3 regions of the Rahnella sp. WP5 genome follow, and region 2 is predicted to be linked to each of the others. Evidence: predicted binding sites of a transcription regulator. Region 2 holds the regulator's gene; each other region holds the start of a gene.
The links. Region 2 encodes sigma-54, which starts transcription at its own class of promoters, with help from an activator protein. Its sites were predicted from a motif close to GTTGGCACANNTTTCGCTNT; they were not measured.

Region 1 (8,135 bases), on a different contig from region 2:
CAGGCTCATTTAAGTGTTTTGATGAGATAAAGAATAACGTAATCACCAGAGAAATAAGTTACTCTTTGACCCATAGATCATCTTATTTGGAGAAATGTTTTCTCCGGGAGTGCGATATGGTAGATAAAATTGACCTCACGCTTTTATCGCTGCTACAGCGGGATTGCACCCTTTCTCTGAACGAGCTGGCTGAGGCCGTCAACCTCACCACCACCCCCTGCTGGAAAAGAATAAAGCGCCTTGAAGATGACGGGATTATTTGCGGAAAAGTGGCGTTACTTGACGCTGAGAAACTGGGACTTAGCCTGACAGCATTTGTGCTGATTAAGACCCAGCATCACAACAGCGAGTGGTATCAGCGATTTGTTCAGCAAGTCGAAGCGTTTCCAGATGTGCTGGGTTTTTACCGGATGGCGGGCGAGTACGATTATTTGCTGCAAGTTCAGGTCTCCGATATGAAAAGCTACGATAACTTTTACAAGCGACTTGTGAATGGCATTCCGGGACTGAACGACGTGACCTCAAGTTTTGCGATGGAGCGCATAAAATCGACCACAGCATTGCCGATTTAATGCAAAAGTTGCAGTAAAAAGTTTCATCAGAAACCCCTGTTAACTCTGGTATCCTTGTCGGCCTGAAGAGTAAATTGGTCTTTCTGTCGCCGGTTTAACTCAATAAAATTATTATTATTTGTATGGAAAACACTGCGTGAGATTGTTTGCACAATTAGGCTGGTACTTCCGACGTGAATGGCGCCGGTATTTGGGTGCCGTCGCCTTACTGGTCATTATCGCCGTTCTGCAATTACTGCCGCCAAAACTGGTGGGCGTAATTATCGATGGTGTTACGTCAAAACAAATGTCTTACGGCGTGCTTTTTGCGTGGCTTGGCCTGATGCTCGGCACGGCTGTTGTGGTGTATCTGCTGCGTTATGTCTGGCGCGTGCTGCTGTTCGGCGCGTCTTATCAGCTTGCTGTTGAACTACGACAGGATTTTTTCCGTCAGCTGAGCCGTCAGCATCCCGCTTTTTATCTGCGCCATCGCACCGGTGATTTGATTGCCCGTGCGACTAATGACGTCGACCGGGTGGTGTTCGCTGCGGGAGAGGGCGTGCTGACGCTGGTCGATTCGCTGGTCATGGGGCTGGCGGTACTTATCGTTATGGCAACGCAGATCAGCTGGGAACTGACGTTATTGTCGCTGGTGCCGATGCCGGTAATGGCGATCATTATCAAGCGATATGGTGATCAACTTCATTCCCGTTTCAAAACCGCACAGGCGGCGTTTTCCTCGCTTAACGATCAGGCGCAGGAAAGCCTGACCAGTATCCGTATGATCAAAGCTTTTGGCCTGGAGAATCATCAGTCATCGCAGTTTGCTGATGTGGCTGCGGATACCGGTGCAAAAAATATGCGTGTCGCGCGTGTTGATGCCCGCTTTGATCCGACCATCTATGTCTCTATCGGCATGGCGAACCTGCTGGCCATCGGCGGCGGTAGCTGGATGGTAGTCAATGGCCACCTGACGCTGGGTGAGCTCACCAGCTTTGTGATGTACCTTGGCCTGATGATCTGGCCGATGCTCGCGCTCGCCTGGATGTTTAACATTGTCGAACGTGGCAGCGCGGCTTACAGCCGTATCCGTAGCCTGTTACAGGAAGCCCCGGCTGTTGTTGATGGCACAACACCGTTACCGGCAGGCCGCGCGACGCTTGAGGCTCACATCAACGATTTCCATTATCCGGAAAATAGCCACGCTGCTTTAACGACCGTTACTTTTTCCCTGCAACCAGGGCAAATGCTGGGGTTATGCGGTCCGACAGGTTCCGGCAAAAGTACGCTGCTTTCACTCCTTCAGCGCCAGTTCGATGTCACTGACGGTGACGTGTGCTATCACGGGTTATCCCTTAAAGAAATCCAGCTTGATGACTGGCGTGCCCGGCTGGCAGTTGTCAGTCAGACGCCTTTCTTGTTCTCAGACACTGTCGCGCAGAACATTGCGCTCGGAAGGCCTGATGCCACGCAGGAAGAGATTGAAGAAGCCGCGCGTCTCGCCAGCGTTCATGATGACATTCTGCGATTGCCTCAGGGATATGAAACTGAAGTCGGCGAGCGCGGCGTCATGTTATCGGGTGGTCAGAAGCAGCGTATTTCGATTGCGCGTGCATTGCTCCTCAAAGCCGAAATTCTGATCCTGGATGATGCTTTATCCGCCGTTGATGGCCGGACGGAGCACCAGATTCTGCACAATCTGCGTCAGTGGGGAAGTGACCGTACGGTGATCATCAGCGCACATCGTCTCTCTGCACTGACCGAAGCCAGTGAGATTCTGGTCTTCAGCCAGGGGAGTATTTCGCAGCGTGGCAATCATGACCAGCTTGCTGCCGAAGCCGGCTGGTACCGCGATATGTTCCGTTATCAGCAATTAGAAGCTGCGCTGGATGATGTGTCACAGGAAAAGGAGCCGGAACACCGTGGCTGAACCCAAAAAAATTAAAATTCAGAAGCTTTGGCCAACGCTAAAGCGCCTGTTGAAATACGGGAAACCTTACCGCAAGCCGTTGTCTTATGCGGTTCTGATGCTGTGGATTGCAGCGGCAGCGGAAGTGACCGGCCCTATATTAATCAGCTTCTTTATCGATCACTACGTGGCTAAAGGTGAAATGCCGTGGGGGAAAGTCAGTTTGCTCGCGCTGAGTTTTATCTTCCTGCAATTCCTGGCAGCAAGCCTGCACTATTTTCAGGCACTGTTGTTCAACCGTGCTGCGGTGGGGGTCGTTCAATGCCTGCGCACCGAAGTCATGGATGCGGCATTACGGCAACCGTTGAGCGCATTTGATACACAGCCTGTAGGTCAGCTGATTTCCCGCGTGACTAATGACACGGAAGTTATCCGTGATCTGTATGTGACCGTGGTGTCGACAGTCTTACGCAGCATCGCCCTGATTGGTGCGATGCTGGTGGCGATGTTCAGCCTCGACTGGCGACTGGCATCGGTGGCAATTTGTATCTTCCCGGCCGTATTTGTCGTGATGGGGCTGTACCAGATTTACAGTACGCCGGTGGTGCGCAAAGTACGCGCTTATCTGGCGGATATTAATGATGGCTTCAATGAAGTCATCAACGGTATGAATGTGATTCAGCAATTCCGTCAGCAGAAAAGGTTTGGCGAACGGCTTGCCCGCGCCAGCCAGTCGCACTACCTGGCCCGCATGCAAACGCTGCGACTGGAAGGATTTCTGTTGCGTCCTTTGCTCAGCTTATTCTCGTCGTTGATTTTATGCGGTCTGCTCATTCTCTTTGGATTCAGTGCCGAAGGTTCTGTGGGCGTTGGGGTTCTGTACGCCTTCATCAATTATCTCGGACGGCTCAACGAGCCTCTGATTGAACTGACCTCACAACAATCGATTATGCAGCAGGCAGTCGTTGCCGGTGAACGTATCTTTGATTTGATGGACAGGACGCAACAGCAATACGGGCCAGACGAAAAGTTGCTCACCAGCGGCGAGATTGACATCAAAGACGTCAGCTTTGCTTACCTCCCGGATAAATGGGTGCTGGAAAACATTTCCCTGCACGTGCCTTCGCGCGGTTTTGTGGCGTTGGTTGGACATACCGGCAGTGGTAAAAGTACGCTGGCAAATCTGCTGATGGGTTATTACCCGTTAAACAAAGGTGAGGTCAGGGTTGACGGACGTAACCTCGCCGACTTATCGCACACCAGCCTGCGCAAAGGTATTGCAATGGTTCAGCAGGATCCGGTGGTTCTGGCAGAATCCGTGTTCGCTAATGTCACGTTAGGCCGTGATATTGATGAAGCGCAGGTGTGGCACGCGCTGGACATTGTGCAGCTCTCACCGCTGGTACGCGAAATGCCCGAAGGTTTGAATACGCGTCTGGGAGAGCAGGGCAATAATCTTTCTGTCGGGCAGAAACAATTACTGGCGATGGCGCGCGTTTTGGTGCAGGCACCGGAAATTCTGATCCTTGACGAGGCAACGGCCAATATTGATTCCGGCACCGAGCAGGCTATTCAGCGTGCATTACGGGCTATCCGGCAGCAGACTACGCTTGTGGTTATCGCACATCGGCTTTCGACGATTGTGGATGCCGATAATATTTTGGTATTGCACCGTGGCCAGGCTGTTGAGCAGGGTAATCACTTGCAACTGCTGGCAGAAAAAGGCCGGTATTATCAGATGTATCAGTTGCAACTTGCCGGACAGCAATTGTCTTCTGCCGGACAGATTATGCCTGCAACAGAAAACGCATAATCTTTGCATCGGTGCCGTATCCCTGCGGCACCGGCTTTCTTCTTTCTCCGTTTTTCATTTCCTGTTTTTCTTTTCCCCGCACTGTATTCATGCAGGCAGAACCCTTTTTCAATTCGGGTGCACTAAAAAGCAGCGGTGAGCACTTAAATGGTGCGTGTGCTGCTGTGCTGCATATGGCATGACAACTGTGCGCCTGGTCACGATTATTCTGAAAATGCCGTATTACGCGGGAATTGCATGAATCTGCGCCCGATTTCAACTCTGGCACATCCTTTGCTTTATCCAATCCGTATCGGGCGCGAATCCTCTCGCGGCAAGCCCTTAATTCGAGGAGTGGCACAATGAAGCTGGTTACTGTGGTGATCAAACCTTTTAAGCTGGAAGACGTGCGTGAAGCGCTGTCTGCTGTTGGAATTCAGGGGCTGACCGTAACGGAAGTTAAAGGTTTTGGCCGTCAGAAAGGTCATGCCGAACTTTACCGTGGCGCGGAATACAGCGTGAACTTTCTGCCAAAAGTAAAAATCGACATTGCTATTGCAGACGATCAGCTTGATGAAGTGATCGATGTGATCAGCAAAGCGGCCTATACCGGTAAGATCGGTGATGGCAAAATTTTCGTTGCTGAATTGCAACGTGTTATCCGTATTCGTACTGGTGAAACCGACGAAGCAGCACTGTAATTTCAGGCTTTTATCTCTCATACCAATCGGTTTGAGATAAATCAGATTAGAAAAAACAGTTTTGAGAAACAGGGGTGGGTTAATAATGAAAAAACTTTTATCCATGATGGGGCTTGGTGCCGTGGCTTTGCTGCCTTCGCTTGCCATGGCAGCAGCGCCAGCAGCGGCAAACGGTGCTGATAACGCCTTTATGATGATTTGTACCGCGCTGGTATTGTTCATGACCGTACCGGGCGTGGCGTTGTTCTACGGTGGCTTACTGCGTTCTAAAAACGTTTTGTCCATGCTGACTCAGGTTATTGTCACCTTTGCTCTGGTCTGCGTGTTGTGGATCCTCTACGGCTACAGTCTGGCCTTCAGCGAAGGTAACGCGTTCTTCGGTGGTTTCAGTAACGTCATGATGAAAGGCATCGGCCTGGACTCCGTGACAGGCACCTTCTCCCAGATGATCCACGTTGCCTTCCAGTGCTCATTTGCCTGTATCACTGTGGCGCTGATCGTGGGCGGTATCGCTGAACGTGTACGTTTCTCAGCGGTTCTGATTTTCACTGTGATCTGGCTGACTTTCTCTTACATCCCGATGGCTCACATGGTGTGGGCAGGCGGTTTCCTGGCTGCTGATGGTGCGCTGGACTTTGCCGGTGGTACCGTTGTTCACATTAACGCCGCTATCGCTGGTCTGGTGGGTGCTTATCTGCTGGGTAAACGTGCCGGTTTCGGTAAAGAAGCTTTCAAACCACACAACCTGCCAATGGTCTTCACTGGTGCATCAATCCTGTATGTGGGTTGGTTCGGCTTCAACGCAGGTTCTGCAAGTGCAGCAAGCCCTGTTGCCGCGTTGGCTTTCCTGAACACGGTGATTGCAACGGCTGGTGCAATCCTGTCCTGGACACTGGTTGAATGGATGGTGCGCGGTAAACCTTCACTGCTGGGCGCAAGCTCCGGTGCTATCGCAGGTCTGGTCGCTATCACACCTGCATGTGGTACGGTCGGCGTGGGTGGTGCTCTCATCATCGGTCTCGTAGGCGGTATCACTGGCCTGTGGGGTGTGGTTACCCTGAAAAAATGGCTGCGTGTTGATGACACCTGTGACGTGTTCGGTGTTCATGGTGTGTGTGGTATCGTAGGTTGTCTGCTGACTGGCGTATTCACTTCCAGCTCACTCGGCGGCGTAGGTTATGCAGAAGGTGTGACCATGGGCCATCAGGTTTGGGTTCAGTTCTTCAGCGTGTGCGTGACATTGGTCTGGTCTGGTGTTGTTGCTTTCATCGGTTACAAAGTGGCGGACATGATCGTAGGTCTGCGTGTTCCTGAAGAACAAGAACGCGAAGGGCTGGATGTTAATAGCCACGGCGAAAACGCTTACAACCAATAATGAGATTTCAGAGAAAGTAGTGCGCTAACTCTCTCATTAATGAGTTAAAAATAATAAAATAATGATGATATGCAAAAGGGGCGATAATGATATCGCCCCTTTTTAATGCGCCATTTTTACAGGGCGCTCTTTAATGATGATTATTCAGGCTTTCGCTGACGAATAACCCCTTCCTGCACCGTGGAGGCGACCAGCACGCCATCGCGGGTATAAAACTGTCCACGCACAAAACCACGCGCACCGGATGCAGAGGTACTTTCGACGGCATACAGCAACCAGTCATCCATGCGGAACGGGCGGTGGAACCACATCGAATGGTCGATGGTCGCGACCTGCATTCCCGGTTCAAGGAAGCCAATGCCATGGGGTTGCAGCGCCGTAGGCAGGAAATTGAAGTCAGACGCATAGCCCAGTAAATACTGATGAATTCGCAAATCATCTGGCATTTCACCGTTGGCCCTGAACCACACTGCACGGTTAGGCTCTTCGACACTCCCTTTCAGCGGGTTATGAAACTTCCCCGGACGCATTTCAATAGGCTTATGACCAATAAATTTTTCGCGGAATTTTTCCGGTATCAGATGCGCCAGATTTTTAGCAATATCTGATTCTGATACCAGCGTTTCCGGCGGCGGCACATCCGGCATGGTGTTCTGATGCTCAAAACCACTTTCCTGGCTCTGGAACGACGCCGTCATATAGAAAATCGGCTTGCCATGCTGCACCGCTTTTACGCGGCGGGCGCTGAAACTGTTACCATCGCGCAGGATTTCCACGTCATAGATAATCGGCTTGCTGCTGTCACCCGGGCGCAAAAAGTAGCTGTGGAACGAATGGATACCACGTTCCGCCGGGACGGTCTGTTTGGCGGCATATAATGCCTGGCCTACGACCTGACCGCCAAAGACCTGACGTAAACCCAGATCTTCACTTTGACCACGAAACAGCCCTTCTTCAATTTTTTCCAGATCAAGCAGATCCAGCAGATTTTTTAATGCCTGACTCATAGTGGCCTCATGAAAGTTACCGGAGAAATCGACCTAAGTTGTTCGGGGTAATGCAGGCAGGAATTTTCTGAAATACGCCTTAACCGACAGGTCTAACCTGTTAATCATAGTGGATCTTACGTTTTGTCAGAAGATCTGTTTGGCCGCTGACAGGAAAACCTCAGACTTTTGTGCCATGATTAGTAGGTAAGCTGGTTAAAGTCACTAAATTCATCGTCGGCGTTTATTACAGCTTGTCGACAAGCGACTAATAAAAAAGGGAGTACGATCAATGAAACTTTGGCAGATAGTAGGTGGAACCGCGCTGTCTCTGACTCTTGCCGGGTGCGCACAGCATCATGAGGCACCAGCGCAGCAACCTCCTGTGAATACGGCGGCTAGCCCGGACACCGGACCTGCGATCACCGGCCCGAATGTATCGGGTAGCGTGTTTATCAATCAGCGTGTAGCCTTGCCACCGGATGCTGTCCTGACGGTGACATTGTCTGATGCTTCGGTGGCAGATGCGCCATCCCGCGTGATTTCGCAAAAAGTGGCGAGAACTCAGGGTAAACAGGCACCGTTTACCTTCATCCTGCCGTATAACCCGCAGGAAATTGCTCCTAACGCGCGTATTCTGCTGAGTGCGGCGGTAACCATCAATGGTCAGATGACCTTCATCACTGACTCCATTAAAGAAGTGATTAATCACGGTCAGGGTACACGTGCCGATCTGCAACTTGTCCCGGTTGTCGCCGTCCCTGTAGCGACCAAACCCAGTGCCCTGGGACCAATGACTAACCCGTCAAATCCAGGACTGG
Region 2 (8,135 bases):
GTTAAGTAAATCAGTCCGCCAGTCTACCGCGGTTTGCATCGCTGACCAGAAGAAACCGCTGTCGATGCCTTTCCAGTCCACACCCACCAGCGAACCTCCCCAGACCCCCACGGCAACGAAAATCGCCGTCAACAAAGGCATGGAAATCAGACCGGCCCAGAAACGCGGTGCAACAACGCGGCGCAGCGGATCGATAGCCATCATCTCCAGGCTGGAAATTTGCTCGGTGGCTTTCATCAACCCCAGTTCGGCGGTCAGCGCGGAACCCGCTCGGCCGGCGAACAGCAGAGCAGTCACCACCGGTCCAAGTTCGCGCAGTAAAGAGAGCGCCACCATCATACCGAGGCTGGCCTCAGCGCTGTAGGTGGTTAAAATCAGATATCCCTGCAAACCAAGCACCATGCCGATAAACAAGCCGGAAACGAGGATAATCAGCAGGGAAAGTACACCAACGCTGTAAAGCTGCTTGATCAACAGCGGCCATTGCTTGGCAAATTGCGGCTTACCGACCAATGCCCGAAAGAGCATCAGACCGGCGCGGCCAAAAGACGCACAGGTGTTTATCCCGCGGCGCCCGACTGAGGCTAACGCCTTAATTAACATGAATAGGGAACTCCATCATCCGAGCAGCTCGGTTTTGTAATCACCGGCAGGGAAACGGAAAGGCACCGGTCCATCGGCAATACCGTCAAGGAACTGACGAACACGCGGATCAGGATTATTTTGCAGCTCCTCAGGTGTGCCTTCGGCAATCACATGCTGCGCGGCCACAATATAAGCGTAATCAGCAATACTTAGCACTTCAGGAACGTCATGAGAAACCACGATGCACGTCACACCCAGCGCATGGTTCAGTTCATCAATGAGTTTAACCAGGACGCCCATGGTGATCGGGTCCTGTCCCACAAAAGGCTCATCGAACATGATCAGTTCAGGGTCGAGGGCAATCGCACGAGCCAGTGCGACACGTCTTGCCATACCGCCAGACAATTCAGCAGGCATCAGGTCACCGGCACCGCGTAACCCGACTGCTTCCAGTTTCATGGTCACCGTACTGCGCAGTAATTCTTCCGGTAATTTGCTGTGTTCACGCAGCGGGAACGCCACATTTTCGAACACAGTCAGGTCAGTAAACAATGCACCGGACTGAAACAACATACTCATTTTCTTGCGCGATTCGTACAATTTGCGACGGGACAACGTCGGAATGTTATCGCCGTCGAACCAGATTTCGCCGCTGTCGGGCGCAAGTTGTCCGCCAATCAGACGCAGCAAGGTGGTTTTACCGATCCCCGAAGGCCCCATGATTGCAGTGACTTTGCCACGCGGCACGGTCATATTTATCTCTTCGAAAATGGGACGATCGCCGCGCACAAAACTCATGCCTTTGATCTCAACCAGATTCGATTCGCTTTGACTCATTCAGTTTTTCCCTTCGGAATGCTTTCGCTAAGAATACGTCTGACACGCACAAGGTATCGTATAACTTTGGTATTTTTACAAAAACTTACCCCGGTTTCGTTACCAAAGTTGCCATCGATTTACTTTTCTGCCTCAGACGGTCAAAATCAACGAATTACCATTTTAAAATAAAAGCCTTCATCGTCTAACATACAGGAACCCGCAGGCATCATTTTCAGACAAAATGTCGCCTTAGCTCATGTTGACGAAGGAATCGCCTGCCCGCCAGGGCAACGAACCTCGCATTATACCCAATAAAGGATGTTTCATGCTTCTCGCTATCGTACTGATGATTGTCGGCTTGTTACTGTTAGTTTACGCCGCTGATCGTCTGGTGTACGGAGCCGCAGTGCTGGCACGCTCGATGGGCATCTCCCCGCTGGTGATTGGTATGACTGTCGTCGGCGTCGGAATATCCCTTCCTGAACTGGTGGTTTCCACCACCGCCGCCATCAACGATCAGATGGATTTGGCCGTCGGAAACGCAATTGGTTCGAATATCATTAATATTCTTCTGATTTTGGGCGGTGCCGCCCTGATTCATCCACTTTCCGTTCGTTCTGATATATTACGCCGCGAGCTCCCATTATTGTTACTGGTCACCGCGCTGTGTGGTTTTCTGTTAAGCGACGGCGAACTCAGCCGGTTTGATGGTGTTTTGCTACTGGCCAGCGCAGGCGTGTTCATGATGCTGATGATAAAAATCGCCCGCGCCGCCGAAAAAGAGGGGCTGGATACGCTGACCTACGAGCAAATGTCCGAACTTCCGCAAGACAGCAGCAATACGGTCGCATTTTTGTGGCTGGCACTGGGCTTTATCATCATGCCGCTGGCGTCGGGTATGATCGTTGATAACAGCACTGTCATCGCGCGTTATCTGGGTGTCAGTGAACTGGTGATTGGCCTGACGGTGATTGCTATCGGTACCAGTCTGCCAGAACTGGCGACCTTTATCGCCGGTGCTATCAAAGGCGAAGATGACATCGCGCTGGGTAATATTATCGGCGCAAACATTTTTAATACCTGCCTGGTGCTGGGATTACCCGCGCTGGTAGCACCAGGTTCGTTCAACCCAGACGCGTTTCATCGCGATTATTGGGTCATGCTGGCGGTCAGCGTGGTGCTTTCCGGACTATGCCTGATGCGTAAACACCGTATCGGACATTTAGCCGGTGCATTACTGCTGTGTGGATTTATCGCTTATATGGCCGTGCTGTTTCTATTACCGGACAGCATTGCCTTCTGAACTCTGTCAGGAACCCACTATGGCTAACGATACCTTCGCCCCCGGTTTTGATTTTCAGGCCGTCGGACATGATGTGCTGAAAACAGAACGTGAAGGACTTGAGCAGTTAGATCAATACATTAACGGTGATTTTACCCGCGCCTGCGAAAAAATCTTCGCCTGCAATGGCAAAGTCGTCGTCATGGGCATGGGCAAATCTGGTCATATCGGCCGTAAGATGGCCGCCACCTTTGCCAGTACGGGCACACCGGCATTCTTTGTGCATCCCGGCGAAGCCAGCCACGGTGATCTGGGCATGGTATCGAAGCAGGATGTCGTCATTCTGATTTCCAACTCCGGCGAAGCCCATGAAATTCTGGGGCTGATACCGGTACTCAAACGCCTGAGCATTACGCTTATCTGCATGACGTCTAACCCCGAAAGCACGATGGGGAAAGCGGCAGATGTTCACCTTTGTGTAAAAGTGCCCAAAGAAGCCTGCCCGCTGGGTCTGGCACCGACCAGCAGCACCACGGCAGTGCTGGTGATGGGCGATGCACTGGCCGTCGCACTGCTTGAAGCACGCGGCTTCACACCGGAAGATTTCGCCCTGTCACATCCTGGCGGAGCACTGGGTCGCAAGCTGTTACTGCGCGTCAGCGATATCATGCACACCGGGGATGAAATTCCGCACGTCAGCCGTGAAGCTTCGTTGCGGGATGCGTTGCTGGAAATCACCCGAAAAAATCTGGGCATGACGGTTATCTGCAACGATTTGATGAAAATCGAAGGGATCTTTACCGATGGGGATTTACGACGCATCTTTGATATGGGCGTCAACATCAATACGGCATCGATTGCGGATGTGATGACGACAGGCGGTATCCGCGTGCGTCCTTCACTGCTGGCGGTTGATGCGCTGAATTTAATGCAGGACAAACACATCACTTGCGTGATGGTTGCTGATGGTGACCAGTTGCTGGGTGTGTTACATATGCACGATATGCTGCGCGCTGGCGTAGTTTAATTGAGGAATTCCCTGAATGAGTAATAGCGCAGCCCTGGTGGAAACCTGCTACGGTCCGGTCAGTGCGCAAGTGCTTGAACGGGCAAAAGCAATCCGCCTGCTGATTTGCGATGTCGATGGCGTTATGTCTGATGGCCTGATCTATATGGGAAATCAGGGAGAAGAGCTGAAAAGTTTCAACGTTCGCGACGGTTACGGTATCCGCTGCCTGCTGACATCCGATATCGAAGTCGCGATTATTACAGGCCGCAATGCGAAATTACTGGAAGATCGCGCTAAAACTCTGGGCATACGCCACTTGTATCAGGGGCAATCTGATAAGCTTTTGGCCTTCCGCGAACTGTTAGATACACTGTCTCTGCGGGCCGAAGAAGTGGCGTACATTGGTGATGACCTGATTGACTGGCCGGTGATGGCCGAAGTAGGTCTCTCTGTCGCGGTTCAGGATGCACATCCTGTTCTGTTACCGAAAGCGCATTATGTTACCCGTATCGCGGGTGGACGTGGTGCAGTACGCGAACTGTGTGATTTGATTCTGCTGGCGCAGGGTAAGCTGGAGGACGCCAAAGGGCTGTCGATATGAGTAAAGCAAAACTTTGGATTATTCTGGCGCTGACTGCCATCGTTCTGGTGCTGATTGGCTGGTCATTATCTGACAACAGCGATGATGTTCCGCAAGCGGTCAATGATCAGGATCCGACTTACCAGACGTCCCACACCGTTACGATGGTGTATGACCCGATGGGCAGCCTGACGTATAAACTGGTTTCAGACCAGGTAAAATATTACACCGCTGATCAGGTGTCATGGTTTACCAATCCGGTCGCGACCATGTATGACAAGAACAAAGTAGCCACCTGGGTATTGCGTTCTGATAAAGCGAAACTGACTCAGGATAAAATGCTCTATCTTTATGGGCATGTGCAGGCAGACAGCCTGACACCTGAGACATCACAGCTGCAAAGAATCAAAACGGACAATGCACGGGTTAACCTGACGACACAGGACGTTGCCTCAGACGATGAAGTGACGTTGTATGGTACAGGTTTTACATCTAACGGCATGAAAATGCGTGGTAATCTGCGTGACAAAACAGCAGAGCTGATCGAAAAGGTAACGACCTCTTATGAAATTCAAAGCAAAAAATAAAATCCGTGATCTCCTGATCGTCAGCTCATTGTTAGCCGTCAGCGTTCCGGCATTTGCCTTAAAAGACGATACAACGAAACCGATCACCATTGATTCAGCAAACCAGGCGCTCGACGTCAATACCAATACCGCGACCTTTACCGGCAATGTGGTCGTCAATCAGGGTACGATCCAGGTTAAAGCCGACAAAGTGGTCGTCATCCGCCCGCAGGGGGTTTCCGGTAAAGAAGTGGTAGAAGGTTACGGCAACCCGGTGACGTTCTACCAGATGCAGGATAACGGTAAGCCGATTAAAGGCCATGCCCAGAAAGTCCGCTATGAAGTGGAAAATGACCTCGTCACGCTGACCGGCAACGCTTACCTTGAGCAACTGGACAGCAATGTGAAAGGCGACCGTATTACCTATCTGGTACAGAAACAGCAAATGGAAGCCTTTAGTGATAAAGGTAACCGTGTGACGACCGTTCTGGTACCTTCGCAGCTGCAACAAAAAACGCCTGCAGCGGGCGGCCAGCCGACCAAAAAGAGTAACTGATATTTTATGGCTAAATTAATCGCAGAGAATCTGGCAAAGGCATACAAAGGCCGTAAGGTCGTTGAAGATGTCAGTCTGATGGTCAACTCGGGTGAAATCGTCGGGTTATTAGGGCCAAACGGTGCGGGTAAAACCACCACCTTTTACATGGTCGTGGGCATCGTCCAGCGCGATGCGGGCCGCATTATCGTTGATGATGAAGACATCAGCCTGCTGCCGCTGCATACCCGCGCCCGTCGCGGTATTGGCTATCTTCCGCAGGAAGCCTCCATTTTCCGTCGTCTGAGCGTATTTGATAACCTGATGGCGGTGCTGCAGATCCGTGACGATCTGACCAAAGAACAGCGTAATGACCGCGCTAATGAATTAATGGAAGAGTTCCATATTTCTCATTTGCGCGATAACCTCGGTCAGTCACTGTCTGGTGGTGAACGCCGTCGTGTTGAAATTGCCCGTGCACTGGCAGCGAACCCTAAATTCATCCTGCTGGATGAACCGTTCGCCGGGGTTGACCCGATTTCCGTTATCGACATCAAAAAAATCATTGAGCATTTACGTGACAGCGGCCTCGGCGTACTGATCACTGACCATAACGTTCGCGAAACACTCGACGTTTGTGAACGCGCGTATATCGTCAGTCAGGGGAAATTGATCGCCCACGGCACGCCAGCCGACATTCTTGCTGATGAACAAGTTAAACGTGTTTATCTTGGTGAAGAATTCCGTCTGTGATCTGTGCCGCCGGAACCGTGCCTGTTTCAACCTACACTGAAACGGGCCGTCTCTGACAGAAGTGTTGCCGTTTTCACTCATCAACGGAATTAAGCCAAGATATGAAGCAAGGTTTGCAACTCAGACTCAGCCAACAACTGGCAATGACTCCTCAGTTACAACAGGCCATCCGCTTGTTGCAACTATCCACGCTTGAGCTCCAGCAGGAGATCCAACTCGCGCTGGAGAGCAACCCTCTGTTGGAACAAACCGACCTTCATGAAGAAATCGACTCGGTAGAAACCACCGACAGCGAAGGGTTAGACACCCGCGAGGCACTCGAGCAGAAAGACATGCCGGAAGAGTTGCCGCTGGACGCCACCTGGGATGAGATTTACACCGCAGGCACGCCGTCAGGCACCGGCAATGATTACAGCGACGATGAGCTACCGATTTACCAGGGCGAAACCACGCAGACACTTCAGGATTACCTGATGTGGCAGGTCGAGCTGACACCGTTCTCTGATACCGATGCCGCGATTGCCACGTCAATCGTCGATGCAGTGGATGACACCGGTTACCTGACCGTCTCCCTTGACGACATTCTCGAAAGCGTCGGTGATGAAAATGTCACCATGGACGAAGTCGAAGCCGTACTTAAGCGCGTTCAGCGTTTTGATCCGGTGGGTGTCGCCGCCCGTGACCTGCGCGACTGCCTGCTGATCCAGCTTTCTCAATATGCGACTGACACGCCTTTCATCACTGAAGCCCGTCTTATCATCAGCGAACATCTCGATTTGCTGGCGAACCATGATTTCCGCGCACTTATGCGATCAACCCGGTTAAAAGAAGATACACTGAAAGGAGCGATGCTCCTGATCCAGTCTCTTGATCCGCGTCCGGGCCAGTCTATCAACACCGGCGAATCCGAATACGTGATCCCGGATGTGCTGGTGCGTAAAGTGTCAGGTGTCTGGGCGGTAGAACTCAATTCCGACAGCATTCCGCGTCTGAAGATTAACCAGCAGTACGCCGCGATGGGGAATTCCGCACGCAGCGACAGCGACGGGCAATTTATCCGCAGCAATCTGCAGGAAGCCAAGTGGTTAATCAAAAGCCTGGAAAGCCGTAACGACACGCTGTTGAAAGTGACGCGCTGCATCGTTGAGCAGCAGCAGGCGTTCTTTGAACTGGGTGAAGAATTTATGAAACCTATGGTGCTGGCAGATATTGCCAGTGCCGTGGAAATGCACGAATCGACGATTTCACGTGTGACGACGCAGAAGTTCCTGCACAGCCCGCGTGGCATTTTCGAACTGAAGTATTTCTTCTCCAGCCATGTCAGTACAGACAGCGGTGGCGAGGCATCGTCAACCGCGATCCGGGCGCTGGTGAAGAAATTAATCGCAGCGGAGAATCCTGTAAAACCGCTCAGTGACAGTAAGTTAGCAACCCTGCTTTCCGATCAGGGAATTATGGTTGCGCGTCGGACTGTCGCTAAATACCGAGAGTCTTTGTCCATCCCGCCCTCAAACCAACGTAAACAGTTAGTTTGACCTCAACAGAGAAGGAAGACATTATGCAGCTCAACATTACCGGACATCACATTGAGATCACGGATCCCCTGAGAGAGTTCATCACGTCGAAGCTGGCTAAGCTTGAGCAGTATTTCGACAGGATTAATCAGGTGTATGTGGTGTTGAGCGTGGAAAAGGTGCAGAAAGTAGCGGAAGCCACTTTGCATGTGAACGGAGGCGAATTACATGCCACCTCGGAACATCAGGATATGTACGCAGCGATTGACGGACTGGTTGATAAACTGGCCCGACAGTTGAATAAACATAAAGACAAACTGAAACAGCACTGACATTCATGTAGCCAACCCTGTGCTACAAACCTTCGGGCATCGGCTTGTGACCTTCGGGAAACGAGCCGATATAGCTTTAAGGGTGAAACAGCGCAAAAGTGAAAGATGACATGATTAACGATACTGCAATGCAATTAACGTCGGTGCTTAATGCCGAATG
Region 3 (8,135 bases), on a different contig from region 2:
ACGGCATTGATAAGGACATAAGCAACGGTGATTGCAGTGAATGATTCATACGCATGCGCGGAGTAATCCAGCAGCTTACCGGCTTGTGCAGCCATATCCACCAGACCAATGGTCGAGGCAATGGCGGAGTTTTTCACCAGGTTAACCATCTCAGAGGTCATTGGCGGCACGATCACGCGGTAAGCATTGGGCAACAGCACATAGCGGTAAGTTTGCGGCAGCGTAAGGCCCATCGCCAGTCCGGCATTGCGTTGTCCGCTTGGCAGGGACTGGATGGCTGCACGCACCTGTTCGCATACACGGGCGGCGGTGAACAACCCGAGGCAAATTACCGAGGAAGTGAAGAACTGTACGTCAGGCGCCAGTTCGGATTTAAACCACATGCCGATATTTTCAGGCAGCAGTTCAGGGACCACCAGATACCAGATGAAGAATTGCACGATTAATGGCACGTTACGGAATAATTCGACGTAACAGGTACCAATACCCGAAAGGATGCGGTTGGGGACGGTACGCAAAATACCGAACAGAGAACCGATGAGGAAGGCGATTATCCATGCGCAAATTGACAGTGCGACAGTGACCTGAAATCCATTCCAAATCCAGCCCAGATAAGTGGTGTTACCGAAGGGGGCTTGTTGCAGAAAAATGCCCCAGTTCCAATCTATTGACATAAAAACTCCGTAAAGCGGGTAAAGGCTTACCCATCTGAGTGATGACGCAATTCGCCTAAAGTGAATGGGAAAGAATGCGGGGTGGGGAACGACCACCCCGCATCTGTATCATCACAGGTTGGTGGTCCAACCTTGTATTTTAGTCACTTTTCACTCTTCTCTTGGTTATACCCGTCCATTTGGTATGACTTACAGCGCCTTATCGTTTGGCGCTTTGAACAGAGCTTTCATGTCATCGGACAGCTCAAAGTTCATATTCAGGTTTTTCGGAGGAATTGGTTTTTTGAACCAGGTTTCAAACCATTTGCCTGCTTCACCGGAGGTTTGTGCCTGCACGATGGTGTCATCAACCAGTTTTTTAAACTCAGCATCGTCTTTACGCATCATGCAGCCATAAGCTTCTTTGGATTGCGGCGTACCGACAATTTCCCAGTTGTCTGGTTTCTTGGCTTTCGCACGTTCACCGGCCAGCAAGGCGTCATCCATCATGAAGGCCACTGCGCGGCCAGTTTCCAGCGTACGGAAGGAGTCACCGTGGTCTTTGGCACTGATGATGCGCAGATCCAGTTTTTTCTCTTCGTTCAGCTTGTTCAGCAGAACTTCGGAAGTCGTACCGGAGGTTACAACAACAGTTTTGCCTTTAAGGTCAGTGAAATCTTTAATCTCTGAACCTTTTTTCACCAGCAGACGTGTGCCGATCACAAAGATGGTGTCAGAGAAGGCCGCTTGTTGCTGACGTTCCAGGTTGTTGGTGGTTGAACCACATTCGAAATCGTAGGTGCCGTTTTGCAGCAGCGGGATACGGTTCTGCGAAGTGATTGGCATCATTTTGACCTGCAGGTCAGGCAGGTTCAGTTTTTTCTTCACTGCGTCAACGATAGCGTCAGAATAGTCCTGTGAATAACCCACAACTTTTTGTTCGTTGTTGTAGTAAGAGAATGGCACTGAGGATTCACGGTGACCCACCACGATAACGCCATTGTCTTTAATTTTTTTCAGGGTGCCGGTCAGTTCTTCTGCGTGAGCAAAGCTGCTCACGGTAACGCTTGCCAACAGTACTGATAACGCCAATTTGCGCAATTGCATGTCCAACTCCTTGCTGTCATTAGGGATCCAAACTCAGGGATCAGAAAGTACTAATGCCTCGTCATATGAAGCTAGAAAATAGCTGAATGTGAATATTATGAAACCACATTGTTTCTTTTTTGAGACGAGACACGCACCAAATCAAAGCAATCAAACGGCTATGCACCCGGAAAGTGCATGAGGAGCAGCCTGTTTGTACCAAAATGATGCATCCCGTCATAAAAAGTAACTAATCAGATATCTTTCAATCAGATGTAGCAAGAGTCGTGCCAAATGGCCTGATTTAACTTCATAAGCGGGCAAATCGGCAGCGCTTAATGCCGCAGTCGAAACAATCGGCAGCAGGTAAAAGGGGAGGGGTATTGAGATTAAAAAGGGGTGCTACAAAAAAGAACAGACACCCGGAGGTGCCTGTTTTAGAAACAAAACGCTTGTGTTCAGGATTTACGGCGACCCAACCACAGCGCAACTGCCGCCATGACTGCCGTAGCAAACCACACCGGCCACCAGCCAGCCCGGGCATAAGGTGTCATACCCGTTGTCGGTGTGACCTTCACGTTCAGCACCTGACGGGTAAACTGCGGAATTTCGTGGGTCACATCGCCCTGAGCATCAACGACGGCGGTAATGCCATTATTGGTGCTGCGCAGCAACGGACGCCCCAGTTCCAGCGAACGCATTCGCGCCATCTGGAAGTGTTGCCATGGGCCAATCGAATGACCAAACCAGGCATCGTTTGAAATTGTCAGCAGGAAATTAGTATCCGGTTGCAGATTGTCGCGCACCTGTTCGCCGAAGACGACTTCGTAACAAATCGCCGTGGTCAGATTCAGACCACTGACAAACAACGGTTTCTGCACGTAATCACCACTGGTCAGCCCGGACATCGGCAAATCGAAGAAAGGTGCCAGCGGGCGAAGAATGGCTTCCAGCGGCACGAACTCACCAAAAGGCACCAGATGATGTTTGTTGAAGCGGTTTTCGTCAGGGTAGTGATAGGGCTTTTCACCGCCGAGCACGATGGCGCTGTTATACACTTTCATGCCTTCTTCATTGCGACGGGCATCGATAATGCCGGTGATTAACTGGGTGCCGTGTGAGCGGTAGATATTATCCACCATGCTCAGGAAGCCCTGCTGATCGGATTCAATGTCTGAAATTGCTGATTCCGGCCAGATGATCATGCTGGATTTACCCACGTACGGGCGGCTGAGATCCAGATAGGTCTGCAGCGCACTTTCCAGCGCTTTCGGATCCCATTTCATGGACTGTGGAATGTTGCCCTGAACCAGTGCCACATCGACCGTTTTATCTGGCTGTTCCTGATACCAGTGGATATAACGCAGCGGCCACGGCAGCAACAGCATAGCAACAGCGATAATTCCCGGTGTGACGCGACGCTGATGTACCGCGTACACAATCAGTCCGCTCAGCGAGGTGAGTAAAATCGTGATGCCGTCGACGCCGGTAATCGGCGCGAGGCCTTTCAGCGGACCGTCGATCTGGCTGTAGCCGAACTGTAACCACGGGAAACCGGTCAGCACCCAGCCGCGCAGGAATTCAGTAATTTGCCACAAGGCGGGCGCGCCAAGTGCCAGTTTCCACCAGGTGGTTTTCGGCCACAGTTTGCTGAACAAGCCGGCAAACAACATCGTGTACAGCGATAAATACGCTGCCAGCAAGACCACCAGGAAAAGGTTGATCGCTTCCGGCATGCCGCCAAACGTGGCGATGCTGACATACACCCAGTTTACGCCGCTGCCAAAAAGACCCATTCCCCAGAAAAAGCCGATGAGCGCGGCCTGAGCCGGACGACGATCGAGCGTTAATGCCAGCAGACCGCACAGCGAAATGATCGCCGCAGGCCAGAAGTCATAAGGGGAAAATGACAGCGTGCCACAGGCACCGAAAAAGAGCGCCAGCAGGGCGCGAACCCGCTGGCGTTGATATAAAGAGGCAATTGCCATGAAGTAATTATTCTTCCAGTATCGGTTGCGGCGCGTCGTCCGGTATTTTTACATGAACCTGAATGATACGACGGCTGTCAGCCATCGCAACCTTGAACAGGTAACCGTCAATTTCAATGCTTTCACCACGCGCCGGTAAATGGCCGAATGACTGCATGACCAGACCGCCAATCGTATCGACTTCGTCGTCACTGTAATGGGTCCGGAACACTTCATTAAAATCTTCGATCGGTGCCAGTGCGCGGACGGTGTAGGTATGGCGACTGAGCTGGCGGATATCCAGATCTTCTGCTTCATCGTACTCATCATCGATTTCGCCGACGATCAGTTCGAGAATATCTTCGATGGTTACCAGACCTGAAACGCCGCCGAATTCATCAACGACAATCGCCATGTGGTAACGCTGTGAGCGGAATTCCTTCAGCATGCGGTCTACGCGTTTGCTTTCAGGGACAACGACCGCGGTTCTCAGCACTTTATCTATGCTGAATGGCTCAGACTCTGTGCGCATAAACGGCAGCAGGTCTTTGGCCATCAGGATGCCTTCAATGTGATCCTTATCTTCGCTGATCACCGGGAAGCGTGAGTGTGCAGATTCGATAATGACATCGAGGCACTCTTCCAGCGGCTGGTTGCGTTTTAGCGTGATCATTTGTGAACGTGGGATCATGATGTCCCGGACGCGCTGCTCGGCGATATCCATCACGCCTTCCAGCATGTCACGGGTATCGGGGTCGATCAGATCGTTTTGTTCTGAATCACGGATCAGCTCAACCAAATCGCCACGGTTTTTAGGTTCACCGTGAAAAAGCTGGCTAAGGATAAGGGAAAAGAAGCCCTTCTTGGGACTGGGGCTGTCACTATTTTGTGAATGGTCATCGCTCATGGCGTTTGGTTTTTTTTACTCGTAGTTAGTGAAAATTATGCGAAACGCCTGCGGATGAACACGTTATCAGGCAGGCATTACGCGAGTTTACTGTGAAGCTTAGTTATCTTCTTTCTCTGAAATATACGGATCCGGATACCCCAGACCCTGCATGATTTCAGTTTCAATCGATTCCATTTCTTCGGCTTCTTCGTCAACGATATGGTCATAGCCCAGCAAATGCAAACTGCCGTGAATGACCATATGCGCCCAGTGAGCCAGAAGTTCTTTGTCCTGCTCTTTTGCTTCTTTCTCCACAACCTGGCGACAAATAATCAGGTCGCCAAGAAGCGGCATCTCCATACCAGGAGGTGCTTCGAACGGAAAGGATAACACGTTGGTCGGTTTATCCATCCCACGATAAGTCATATTAAGTTCATGACTTTCAGGGATATCGACCAGACGGATTGTGACTTCTGATTCTTCCTGAAACTGAGGAAGAACCGCTTCAAGCCAGGTCTGAAAATCATTTTCTGACGGTAAACCTGCTGCATCTTCGCAGGCAATTTGTAAATCGAGGATTACCGTGTTCATTGACTGGCCTGTTGTGTTGAGCTGTTCTGATGTTCATGTTTACGCTCTGCGGCAATCGCATCGCGGCGTTTTTGATCTTCTTCTTCCCAGGCTTCGTACGCGACAACAATGCGCGCAACGACCGGATGACGTACCACGTCTTCACTGTGGAAGAAATTAAAGCTGAGTTCTTCGACTGACGACAGCACTTCAATCGCATGACGAAGCCCTGATTTCTGATGACGCGGCAAGTCGATTTGCGTCACGTCACCGGTGATCACCGCTTTGGAGTTAAAACCAATACGGGTCAGGAACATCTTCATTTGTTCGATAGACGTGTTCTGGCTTTCATCAAGGATAATAAAAGCGTCGTTCAATGTACGTCCACGCATGTAAGCCAGCGGGGCGACTTCAATAACGTTGCGCTCAATCAGTTTTTCAACTTTCTCAAAACCGAGCATTTCGAACAATGCGTCATACAGCGGGCGCAGATATGGGTCAACTTTCTGACTGAGATCCCCCGGCAGGAAGCCCAGTTTTTCACCGGCTTCAACGGCAGGGCGGGTCAGCAGAATGCGGCGCACTTCCTGACGCTCCAGCGCATCCACCGCAGCAGCCACGGCCAGATACGTTTTACCGGTACCTGCAGGACCGATCCCGAAGGTAATGTCGTGGTCGAGGATGTTGGCGATATACTGCGCCTGATTGGGCGTGCGCGGCTTCACCATGCCACGCTTGGTTTTGATGATGACCGCTTTGCCGAAGTCGGGCACACTTTCTGCTGTTTGTTCCAGTACCCGGCTTTCTTTGATCGCCAGATGAATTTTTTCAGGATCGATATCCTGGATCTCACCGCGCAGCGGCGCAGTGTCAACGTATAAATCACGCAGGATGTCGGCGGCTGCCGCAACCGGCAGGCTCTTTCCGACCAATTTAAACGCGTTATCACGACGGTTGATTTCAACGCCCAACCGGCGCTCCAGTTGTTTGATATTGTCATCAAACGGCCCGCACAGGCTCAGCAAACGCTGGTTGTCTTCGGGCTCCAGTAAAATCTCTTGTGTTACAACGTTCAAACGAATCCTCTGGGTCACTTCGGACCAGTTGTCATTTCACCCGGCTGAGTCACTGCTTTCAGCCGCCAACCATACCTGACTTAATAATACATGCCCTTGGCAAAATATGCTGCGCCGTGGCAGCAGTTGCAGGCACCGTCATCCGGATATGCGGCCTTTGCTGGAAAATTAAACCCTTATGATGAGGTTATTACCGAAAATCTCAAAAGAAACAGGACGCCGGAGCGCCCTGTTGATTTCAGGCTGTGCATCATTCTGATGGTTCAGGGTTGATATAATCCAACGCCCAATTCATTTTCTTTGCGGGTGCGTTCGATAACTGATTGTGGTGATTCATGCAGGCGAAGCGCCATCTGTTCTTCCGTACGGACAACCACACCGCGCAGTGAGTTGGCATACACGTCGACAATTTCGACATCAACGAACTTACCAATCATGTCCGGTGTGCCTTCGAAGTTGACCACGCGGTTGCATTCGGTACGGCCGGTCAGCTCCATAATGTCCTTGCGGGACGTGCCTTCCACCAGAATACGCTGAACAGTACCCAGCGTGGCGCGGCTAAAGCGCATGACTTGCTGTGTGATTCTGTCCTGTAACAGCGCCAGACGCTGTTTCTTCTCATCCATGCTGACATCATCAACCATATCTGCCGCCGGTGTGCCCGGACGCGGAGAATAGATGAAGCTGAAGCTGACGTCGTAATTCACCTGCGCAATCAAATCCATCGTACGTTCAAAATCTTCGTTCGTTTCGCCAGGGAAACCGATGATAAAATCTGAACTGAAATGAATATCAGGACGCGCGGCGCGTAACTTGCGGATAGTCGATTTATATTCCAGCACTGTATGAGGACGCTTCATCATCGTCAGAATGCGATCGGAACCACTTTGGATCGGCAGATGCAGGAAGCTCACCACTTCAGGCGTATCTTTATAGACTTCTATAATATCATCAGTAAATTCCACCGGATGACTTGTGGTGAAACGGATACGGTCGATACCGTCAATCGCTGCCACCAGACGCAGCAGCTCAGCGAAGGTGCACACGCCACCCTCAAACGCATCGCCACGATACGCATTAACGTTCTGGCCCAGCAGGTTAACTTCACGCACGCCTTGCGCGGCCAGTTGTGCCACTTCAAACAATACGTCATCGCACGGGCGGCTGACTTCTTCACCGCGCGTATAAGGCACTACACAGAAGCTGCAATATTTGTTGCAGCCTTCCATGATGGAAACGAAAGCTGTCGGGCCGTCTGCGCGGGGTTCCGGCAGGCGGTCAAATTTTTCGATTTCAGGAAAGCTGATATCCACGACCGGGCTTTTGGTGCCACGTACGTGGTTCACCATTTCCGGTAAACGATGCAAGGTTTGCGGACCGAAGACGATGTCGACACAAGGCGCACGTTTACGCAGCATTTCGCCTTCCTGTGATGCGACGCAGCCACCCACCCCAATGATAATATTCGGGTTTTTCTTTTTCAGTAATTTCCAGTGTCCGAGCAGGCTGAACACTTTCTCCTGCGCCTTTTCCCTTATTGAGCAGGTATTCAGCAGCAGAATGTCTGCTTCTTCAGCGTTATCCGTCAGCTGGTAACCATGGGTGCTGTCGAGAAGGTCAGCCATTTTGGATGAATCATATTCATTCATCTGGCAGCCCCAGGTTTTTATGTGCAGTTTTTTAGTCATCAGCGTGTCAGTACTCAATACGGGAAACGTTAGATCGGCAGTGCCGCAGTGCATAGCATAGTTCAGGGGCGCTATTGTAAACCCTCACTCCAGTGCTGACCAGTGCAGGAAAGCAGCTTAGGCCCTGATGCCAACACAAAAATCCGGTACACTTCGCATAATGAACTGAACAGAAAGCCGGAATAATAATGAATAATTCTGAGAAG

Region 1: glnK (P-II family nitrogen regulator) is a predicted target of sigma-54. The motif match lies at 4,534-4,553, and genes of this name have one in related genera.
Region 3: EX31_RS23175 (amino acid ABC transporter substrate-binding protein) is a predicted target of sigma-54. The motif match lies at 2,015-2,034, and genes of this name have one in related genera.

What each region holds. Positions count from the first base shown of each region.
Region 1 is NZ_KN050721.1:212,083-220,217, forward strand. It holds gene EX31_RS22300 (Lrp/AsnC family transcriptional regulator) at 117-572, shown strand; gene EX31_RS22305 (SmdA family multidrug ABC transporter permease/ATP-binding protein) at 709-2,481, shown strand; gene EX31_RS22310 (SmdB family multidrug efflux ABC transporter permease/ATP-binding protein) at 2,441-4,273, shown strand; gene glnK (P-II family nitrogen regulator) at 4,615-4,953, shown strand; gene amtB (ammonium transporter AmtB) at 5,039-6,328, shown strand; gene tesB (acyl-CoA thioesterase II) at 6,469-7,335, opposite strand; gene EX31_RS22330 (YbaY family lipoprotein) at 7,607-8,135, shown strand, end outside.
Region 2 is NZ_JQJR01000012.1:147,891-156,025, reverse strand. It holds gene mlaE (lipid asymmetry maintenance ABC transporter permease subunit MlaE) at 1-603, opposite strand, end outside; gene mlaF (phospholipid ABC transporter ATP-binding protein MlaF) at 619-1,422, opposite strand; gene EX31_RS12430 (calcium/sodium antiporter) at 1,730-2,707, shown strand; gene kdsD (arabinose-5-phosphate isomerase KdsD) at 2,727-3,713, shown strand; gene kdsC (3-deoxy-manno-octulosonate-8-phosphatase KdsC) at 3,730-4,296, shown strand; gene lptC (LPS export ABC transporter periplasmic protein LptC) at 4,293-4,862, shown strand; gene lptA (lipopolysaccharide ABC transporter substrate-binding protein LptA) at 4,840-5,397, shown strand; gene lptB (LPS export ABC transporter ATP-binding protein) at 5,404-6,129, shown strand; gene rpoN (RNA polymerase factor sigma-54) at 6,231-7,664, shown strand; gene hpf (ribosome hibernation promoting factor) at 7,688-7,975, shown strand; gene ptsN (PTS IIA-like nitrogen regulatory protein PtsN) at 8,074-8,135, shown strand, end outside.
Region 3 is NZ_KN050721.1:395,798-403,932, forward strand. It holds gene EX31_RS23170 (amino acid ABC transporter permease) at 1-674, opposite strand, end outside; gene EX31_RS23175 (amino acid ABC transporter substrate-binding protein) at 864-1,760, opposite strand; gene lnt (apolipoprotein N-acyltransferase) at 2,198-3,727, opposite strand; gene corC (CNNM family magnesium/cobalt transport protein CorC) at 3,735-4,613, opposite strand; gene ybeY (rRNA maturation RNase YbeY) at 4,713-5,186, opposite strand; gene EX31_RS23195 (PhoH family protein) at 5,183-6,259, opposite strand; gene miaB (tRNA (N6-isopentenyl adenosine(37)-C2)-methylthiotransferase MiaB) at 6,505-7,929, opposite strand; gene ubiF (3-demethoxyubiquinol 3-hydroxylase) at 8,118-8,135, shown strand, end outside.